Regions from separate parts of the Peribacillus sp. NPDC101481 genome, predicted to be linked through region 3. Evidence: riboswitches for the same ligand, from Rfam matches in the RefSeq annotation. Region 3 holds a riboswitch; each other region holds the start of a gene.
What was found. A riboswitch is a leader RNA that binds a small molecule or an ion and turns the genes downstream of it on or off. The one in region 3 is predicted to bind S-adenosylmethionine.

Region 1: it holds a riboswitch for S-adenosylmethionine, as region 3 does, so the genes downstream of both, ACIROD_RS17280 (Na+/H+ antiporter NhaC family protein) here and mmuP (S-methylmethionine permease) in region 3, are expected to answer to the same signal.
Region 2: it holds a riboswitch for S-adenosylmethionine, as region 3 does, so the genes downstream of both, mtnW (2,3-diketo-5-methylthiopentyl-1-phosphate enolase) here and mmuP (S-methylmethionine permease) in region 3, are expected to answer to the same signal.
Region 4: it holds a riboswitch for S-adenosylmethionine, as region 3 does, so the genes downstream of both, ACIROD_RS20865 (methionine ABC transporter ATP-binding protein) here and mmuP (S-methylmethionine permease) in region 3, are expected to answer to the same signal.

The regions. Positions count from the first base shown of each region.
Region 1 covers NZ_JBIWNJ010000002.1:1,519,427-1,521,631, reverse strand. The annotation lists gene ACIROD_RS17280 (Na+/H+ antiporter NhaC family protein) at 1-1,020, opposite strand, end outside; SAM riboswitch class I at 1,211-1,318, opposite strand; gene ACIROD_RS17275 (SOS response-associated peptidase) at 1,597-2,205, opposite strand, start outside.
Region 2 covers NZ_JBIWNJ010000001.1:563,653-565,857, forward strand. The annotation lists gene mtnW (2,3-diketo-5-methylthiopentyl-1-phosphate enolase) at 1-936, opposite strand, end outside; SAM riboswitch class I at 1,042-1,195, opposite strand; gene ACIROD_RS02610 (pyridoxal phosphate-dependent aminotransferase) at 1,327-2,205, opposite strand, start outside.
Region 3 covers NZ_JBIWNJ010000001.1:321,978-324,182, reverse strand. The annotation lists gene ACIROD_RS01450 (flavin reductase family protein) at 1-500, shown strand, start outside; SAM riboswitch class I at 725-827, shown strand; gene mmuP (S-methylmethionine permease) at 911-2,205, shown strand, end outside.
Region 4 covers NZ_JBIWNJ010000003.1:444,876-447,080, forward strand. The annotation lists gene ACIROD_RS20860 (O-acetylhomoserine aminocarboxypropyltransferase/cysteine synthase family protein) at 1-790, shown strand, start outside; SAM riboswitch class I at 906-1,018, shown strand; gene ACIROD_RS20865 (methionine ABC transporter ATP-binding protein) at 1,172-2,205, shown strand, end outside; gene ACIROD_RS20870 (methionine ABC transporter permease) at 2,199-2,205, shown strand, end outside.

The sequences.
Region 1 (2,205 bases), on a different contig from region 3:
ATTTGCCGTTGAAAGGTTTGTCAAACCAACAAGCCCTGCAATGCTGAATTCCGCCCCTTTTTTTGATTTGCTATTTCGGGTCACTAGGTGGAGTAGATAATCGATGCCACCATTATGTTTGATAACAGCTACCATACCTGCAATTAAAATGGCAAGGAAGGAGATTTCATACATTCCCGCCATTCCTTCTCCAACTTTTTGAATGACACCCAACGGTTTATAACTTCCATCAGCCAAGCCGATAATTCCGGCAAATACGATTCCGATGGAAAGGACCAGGAACACATTGACTCCTGCCAATGCAGTGATCAATACGCAAAGATATGGAAGAATCTTCACCCAATTATAAGAATGTTGGGAGATGTCAGCTTGTTCACCCATTGTTAAAATTCCAAGGATTGCACATGTGATGATGGCCGCAGGTAAAACGATGAAAAAATTCACTTTAAACTTATCCTTCATTTTCGTTCCCTGTGTTCGAACCGCAGCGATTGTCGTATCTGATATGAAGGAAAGGTTATCCCCAAACATCGCACCGCCAATAACGGCCGCCATTGAAAAGGCAAGCGAAATATCGGTTTGCTCACTAATTCCGACCCCAATAGGTGCTAGTGCAACAATCGTTCCCATGCTTGTCCCCATGGATAAAGAAATAAAACAAGCAATAATGAATATCCCTACCATTAATAGATTTTGCGGAAAAACAGCTAAGGCAAGATTCACTGTTGATTCAACTGCTCCCATGCCATTGGCAACTTCGGCGAAAGCGCCGGCTAAAAGGAAAATGATAACCATTAACATAATATTGGCGTCCCCGGCACCTTTACAGAAGATATCAACCTTATGATTTAATGTCTCTTTCCGATTCATTGCCAATGCAGCTGCCGAAGCAATTGAAATCGCTACAATCACCGGAAATGAATAAAAATCTTTGGTGATGATTCCGGACCCTATAAATAAAATTAAAAATACGACAAATGGGATCAATGCCCATGGATTCCCTTTATTGTTTGCACTCATGATGTACACCTCTTTTTATTTTTCCCGTGACAGGTGTCACAGCTCTTATTCTATTAACAGCTTTCGCAAATAACTCCAATTTGAACCTACCTGATTATCTAGTCTTGGAGATATAGCAAAAAAACTGGCATAAAAAAGACCCCTTCGATTTAACAACAAGAAGAGGTCTTTTAATTTATAAAAAACACCCTCCTTATCTTTCAGGCAAAAATCAGCCTGCTGGATTTGGCACAGCACTCCATTTAAGTCCGCTGCCGAGACATCTTCGGGCCAGTCCCTCCGTCTCTCTTGATAAGAAGATTACATTATATAATTTATCAAATATTACGATGCCTTCCAGAAAAGTACCACACTGGAAACTTGCTGAAACCATCTGAGTTTGTGAAAGTGACATCGAAAGTCGTTTTGAAAAGCAAATATAACAGTACAGCATTTTGTCTATTTTCGCAAGGGTTAATTTTAAAGTATTTTACATGCACTCCTTACTATTTATAAAGAAATCTTGACATGTGCGGTTAATCAGTTTTTTTCATTTATCGGGACGGAATTCATATAAAAAAGAGGTCTTATGACCTCTCAGCAAATTTGTTGTATTAGGTTAGATGAATTATTTTTGGTCGAATTCACATCAGTCGATACCTCAAAGGCTTCCATCTGTTCCGAATCGAATGACTTTAAATACTGCTGCAGATATGCAGGATCATTATTTGTTGGACTCAACCATTCTTTTTCATCTTCTGGTTTAAGGATGACAGGCATACGATCATGAATGCTGGTCATTAGCTCATTAGGAACGGTTGTTATAACGGAGCATGAATAGACGCTGATGCCTTCAGGAGATTTCCAGGATTCCCAGATACCCGCCATTCCAAATGGAGCATGATTCTTCAGTTTTATTCGCATCGGTATTTTTCTTTCCGGTGTCTTCTTCCATTCATAAAAAGAGTCAGCGATTATCAAGCATCTCTTCTTCTTATACGCATTCCTGAAGCTTGCTTTCTCAGCAATGGTTTCCGCTCTGGCATTGATCATTTTGTAGCCCACTTTTTCGTCTTTTGCCCAGAAAGGAATGAGTCCCCACCGAAGATATCCAAGTCGATTCCTTGCCCCGTCATTAATGACGGAGAGAACGGATTGGGAGGGAGCAATATTGTAGCTGAATTGGTATTCCCCATCAAACGATCC
Region 2 (2,205 bases), 240 kb from region 3:
CTTTTTTTCAAGTGCGACACTTCCATAAGGGGACGGGAACAAGGATAAATCCGCACCTGATAACCTTACTAATTTACCAAGCAATAATGGATAGCCGACCCCATAAAATGATGAAGCTGACAATGCTCCGCTATATGCGGGGTGCGCCATGATCGGCAGCTTGATACGATCATGTTCACTCAAGGCCTGCATTACATCCAAACCATATGTATGAACGTTGAACAACAAGGCATCTGCCCCTGCATCAGCCGCTTGCTCTGCCTTATCCAATAATTCAAATGTTTTCCCTGATAGATTGACTGCATATAAAGTTCGGTGGCCAGTGGTTTCATAGACATCATTCAATATTCGTTTTCCCGTTTTTATTCTATCGAAAAATGGAGTCAGTTCCTGGTCAAAGAGGATCTCATCATCTTTAACTAGGTCGACACCTCCTAATGCTTGTTGCCTCAGTTGCTCATTATGGAATGTTAGGTCTCTTCCTAATACACCTTTAAAGATGCTCATCACCAGGGGCCGGTTAAATACGCCAATCTTTTTCCTAATGCCTTCAATGCCAAATTGCGGCCCGGGAAAGGCTTTTTGAATATCACCGACAAAATCCAAGTCGATAAGTTTTATTTCCCCGTCCAATGAAAGTTTGCCGAAGACCGTCGTTAGGATTGCAGGTAAATCATTGGAGAAATTCCTTGCCGGATAGGCAATTTTAATAAGCGAACGGTATACTTTACGATTAAAGTAGCTGTTTGCCCTCTCTTCTTCGGAAAGTGGTGTCACCGATACGACGCGTCCCTTATGTTTTTCCAGTTGTTTCTGGACTAAATGGGGCAGGTCCGTCCATGTCCCGACAGTCAAACCTAAGGCAATGCTCTCTGCTTTTTTCTCATGATTCCCCTTAGAATCATGAATTAAATAAGTAGCGACTATCTCGCTCATTTGATCACTCCTATATCACGTTAGTAAACTCTCGATGTCATTAACCTGAAATGGTCTCAAAATGGCAAAAGCCCCTTCATAAAGAAGAGGCTTTAATAAGCCATCTTCTTATCTCCCAGCCATTGGCTGCAAGAATTAGCACCGTGCCTTGTGGATTTCAAGAAAAATCCGGCGAAGAATTCCGCCCCATTTTACAATGGAATTACGGTCGGTTGCTGGGCTTCATAGGGCTAGTCCCTCCACCTGCTCAAAATAAGAAAACGCTGATATATAAATTTGCATCCAAGTATCGAAAGATTAAGAATTTATTTTGTATTCTGACAGGTAATCCCTACTTTGTCAATAAGTTTTAACTATTTAAGGGTGAATTAATCGGATATATCATTGTGGTTAAAATAATTTTAATTTACTTATCCGTTCCACAGCCTCTTTCAGCCGTTCTTCCGAAGTCAGCAGCCCTACCCTGACATAACCTTCGCCAAATTCACCAAATCCATTCCCTGCGGCAACAGCAACGTGGGCATGCGTTAATAAATAGTCTGCAAAACTCTCGGACGTAAAACCTTTAGGTACCTTGAGCCAGGCAAAAAATGATGCCGCAGGAGCTTTGACATCCCAGCCGATTGCCCTCAATCGCTCAATGAAAACATTCCTTCGTCCCTCGTACATCTGCACTAACTGCTCTACACAGCTCTGCGAGTCAAGCAAAGCGCTTGCAGCAGCTTCTTGTATCGCCGGGAACAGACTCACATAAAGATGGTCTTGTAATAGTTCAAGAGCTTCTATGACACTCTTATTCCCCACTGCGAAGCCGACTCTCCACCCTGCCATATTGTATGTTTTCGATAGTGTGTATATTTCTATTCCTATTTCCTTCGCTCCCTCTGACTGGAGAAAGCTTATCGGTTTTTTTCCGTCGAATCCTATCGCCCCATAAGCGAAGTCGTGGACCACACAAATTGAATGCTCTTTTGCAGTAGAGACGGTCTCATCAAAGAAACTTTCAGTTGCAGAAGCACCTGTGGGATTGTTCGGATAGTTCAAGAACATCATTTTGGCTTTATCAAGTACTTGTTTATGTATGTCACTGTATTTTGGAAGAAAATCATTTTCTTCTGTCAAGGGCATGAATTCGGTCTTTGCCTGGGCTAAAACAACACCGGAAAGATAATCCGGATAGCCGGGATCCGGAACAAGGATCGTATCACCCGGATTCAATAAACACTGCGGCAGTTCGACAAGGCCTGCCTTTCCCCCGAAGAGAATCGC
Region 3 (2,205 bases):
GTACAATCAATATAGCGCCGTTCAGTTTTTTTAACATAGTCAGTTCCAATCCTCCGATGATTTCCATTTCTGTTCAACGGAAAGAAGGAGTTTTGAAGGACACGGCCCGAAATGCAATTCAAACAGGTGAATTCGTTGTTCATATCACTGATGAAGACAATGTTGCTGATGCAAATCGAACGGCCAAGGAACTCCCGTCTGACGAAAGTGAATTGGGTCTTACCAATTTCACTCAGGCTGTTAGTGATAAGGTGTCGGTACCAGGATTGCAAGAAGCGAAGGTACGCTTTGAATGCACATTGGAGCATGCGATACCTTTGGCAGGTTCCAAGAATAAACCTGGTTGTGATTTATTGATAGGGAAAATAGTCTGCTATCATATAGAGCAGGAGATTTACCATAATGGCCGAATTGACCAGAATGGGCTAAAACCTGTAGCAAGATTAGCGGGTCATACTTATACAAAACTAGGAGAATTATTTGAAATTGAAAGACCTTAAGGAATATAAGAAAAATGGCGTCATCTTTTAAGGTGTCGTCATTTTTTAAAAATTTTTCCCGGTTAGCATTATTTACAATTCTATAATGTAAGCGACTGTTCCAAAAACAAGTTCATATCTATGCCAACGGTGCGTTGATCGTTTGGATTTTAAAGGAAGTCTTTACAAACCGAAACAAAACTTGACAATTTTTTCATAGATTGATAAAGTTATAAAAAAATAATTTCTTATCCAGAGAGGTGGAGGGACTGGCCCTATGAAACCTCAGCAACAGGTCTGCAATGACACTGTGCTAATTCCAGGGGGTGAAACCTTGATAGATAAGACCGTAAGTGTTTATTTGTCAGTAACGCACTCTTTTTTAGAGTGCGTTTTCGTTTTTTCTGGATGCAAGATAAAGGAGAGTAAGAATGGAGAACAAAAGGAAGCATGATTTTCAAAGGAAAATGCAGGCACGGCATATAATAATGCTATCGCTTGGCGGGGTGATTGGAACAGGTTTATTCTTAAGTTCGGGTTATACGATTCAACAGGCAGGCCCGTTTGGCACCATCCTTTCGTATCTGATTGGGGCATTAGTGGTTTATCTAGTCATGCTATGTCTAGGGGAACTGGCAGTACATATGCCCGAGACAGGTGCGTTTCATAGCTACTCAGCTAAATACATAGGTCCTGGGACAGGGTATACAGTAGCCTGGTTGTATTGGCTAACTTGGACAGTTGCACTTGGTTCGGAATTCACGGCTGCAGGATTGTTGATGCAGAGATGGTTTCCATCAATCAATGTCTGGATATGGAGTGCACTATTTGCCATATTGGTTTTGGCATTAAATGCGTGGACCGTTAAATTTTTCGCTGAATCCGAATTCTGGTTTGCGTCTATAAAGGTATTTGCCATTGTGATTTTCATTATTTTGGGAGCAGCGGCAATGCTAGGTTTCATTCCAATAATTCATTCACAATCCGCTCCGTTATTCTCCAATTTTACAAGTGAAGGTTTATTTCCGAATGGTGCTTTTGCCATTATAATGACGATGCTTGCGGTGAATTTCGCATTCTCTGGAACTGAATTAATTGGAATTGCAGCTGGAGAAACTGTGAATCCAGAAAAAACGATACCAAAGGCAATCCGTATGACATTATGGAGATTGATTATCTTTTTTGTAGGAACCATCGTTGTATTATCCGCATTATTGCCTATTTCGGATGCAAGCGTATTAGAAAGCCCCTTTGTGGCAGTTCTTGAACGGATTGGTGTGCCATATGCAGCGGATATTATGAACTTTGTTATATTAACTGCCATTTTGTCTGCTGCAAACTCAGGACTGTATGCGGCATCCAGAATGCTTTGGTCACTTGCAGATAAGGAAACTATATCACCAATATTTGCAAAATTGACAAAACGGGGAGTTCCGATAAATGCAGTCCTTTTCAGTATGTTGGGCGGCTGCTTAGCCCTGTTTTCGAGTATTATTGCACCGGATACTGTTTACATAGTGCTTGTATCCATTTCTGGACTAGCCGTTGTTGTAGTTTGGATGAGTATTAGCATGTCGCAATTTCTATTTCGCAGACGATATATAAACGAAGGAAATTCAGTAAATGACTTAGCTTATCGAACGCCATTATATCCACTCGTACCAATCGTTTCTTTTATGCTATGCCTAGCTTCTTGCATAGGAATTGCATTTGATCCTACACAACG
Region 4 (2,205 bases), on a different contig from region 3:
TGATGCCGGAATACCTTTAATCGTTGATAATACCTTTGCGACACCGTATCTATGCAGACCAATTGATTTTGGAGCGGATATTGTCATCCATTCCGCTACAAAATGGCTTCTGGGAAATGGAACTACGCTTGGCGGTGTCATCGTGGATGGAGGGAAATTCGATTGGAACTCGCCAAATTACCCTGGCTTCACAGAGCCTGACCCAAGTTACGACAATCTGGTATACGCCGAGGCAGTTGGACCTGCCGCATTCATAACGAAAGCCCGAGTCCAGTTACTCCGTGATTTAGGACCTGCGCTAAGTGCCCAAAGTGCATTCCAGTTTACGCTTGGACTTGAAACGCTGCATGTAAGGATGAAAGAGCATCTATCAAACACCAAGTCTGTCATTAAATATTTAAAAAACCATCCTGCGGTGACTTGGGTTTCACATCCTGGTGATGAGGATCATCCCGATAAAGCCCTTGCGGAAAAATATTTGCCAAAGGGAGCTGGATCTGTTGTGACTTTTGGGATACAAGGTAATCGAGAAGCTGGGGCAAAACTTATCAATTCGGTGGAATTATGGTCCCATGTAGCGAATGTTGGGGATGCGAAGAGCTTGATCATCCACCCAGCCAGTACGACCCATCAACAATTGAATGAGGCAGGTCTTGCGAAAGCGGGTGTGAGTGCCGACCAAGTCCGTTTATCGATTGGGATTGAAAATGTAGAGGATTTAATAGAAGATTTGGAGCAGGCAATTGAAAAAGCGACGAATATCGTCTCCTTGACATCCAAAACGGTTTAAGTAAAGTTTCTATATGCTTGTACTAGAAATATTATACATTGCGCTCCTTTTTTATCTATGATAAAATTTCTCCATACTAAAGAACTTAATGATGTACAAATATTCTATATATTAGCTCTTATCAAGAGAGGTGGAGGGATGTGCCCGATGAAACCCGGCAACCGACAAGGAGATTTCCTTGGAAAGGTGCCAATTCACACAAAGTTTAATCACTTTGGAAGATGAGAGGAAGGCCTGTTTCTTCACCTGCCTTTCTGCTCATGCAGAAAGGTTTTTTCTGTTTTAATTGGGTAAACTTTTACATGATATGAGAAACAGACTAATAATGTAGAGAAATCAACTAAGTTCATAGGTTTTATTGGATAAAAGAGGTGAGGGTTAATGATTACATTGACGAAAGTCAGTAAGCTGTTCCGAACAGGAAAAGGAAACAGTGAGACAATCAAGGCTGTAAATAATGTGAATGTTGAAATAAATAAAGGCGAGATTTTCGGTATCATCGGTTACAGTGGAGCGGGGAAAAGTACTTTGATCAGAATGCTCAATGGATTGGAAACACCAACAGAGGGATCCGTTGTAGTTGCTGAGAAGGAAATTTCAAAAATTAAAGGGGCTCAGCTCCGCAAGGCCCGTCAAGAAATCAGCATGATTTTCCAACATTTCAATTTATTATGGTCGAGGACCGTTCAGGAGAATATATCTTTCCCATTGGAAATTGCAGGAGTTTCTAAACCTGAACGAACCAAGCGTGTGAACGAATTGATCAAGTTAGTCGGATTGGAAGGCAGGGAAAAGGCCTATCCATCACAATTAAGCGGAGGGCAAAAGCAAAGGGTGGGAATAGCCAGGGCTCTGGCAAATGATCCTAAAGTGCTGCTGTGTGATGAAGCGACTTCTGCCTTGGATCCGCAGACTACCGACTCCATACTCGAATTGCTTGTTGACATCAATCAGCGTTTGGGGTTGACGATCGTCCTGATAACACATGAAATGCATGTGATCCGCAAAATCTGCCATCGCGTCGCCGTGATGGAAAGTGGGCAAGTTGTTGAACAGGGACCTGTCCTGGATGTTTTCAAGAACCCTAAAGAACAAATGACAAAGCGTTTCGTGCAACAGGTAACGGAACCGGAAGAAACGAAAGAAACGATGGACCATTTGCTCGAACGCTATCCTGCAGGCAAAGTGATTCAATTGACCTTTGTAGGCGATCATGCCGAAAGCCCGTTGATCACCAAGCTTGTACGTAACTTCGAGTTGGATGTCAATATCGTTCAAGGTAAGATATCCCAAACAAGAAGCGGTTCATATGGAACATTGTTTATCCATCTTGATGGCACTGAGGATGAAATGCTCCGCGCAATCGAATTCATTAAAGCACAGCAGGTAGGCGTGGAGGTGATTACTCATGCTTG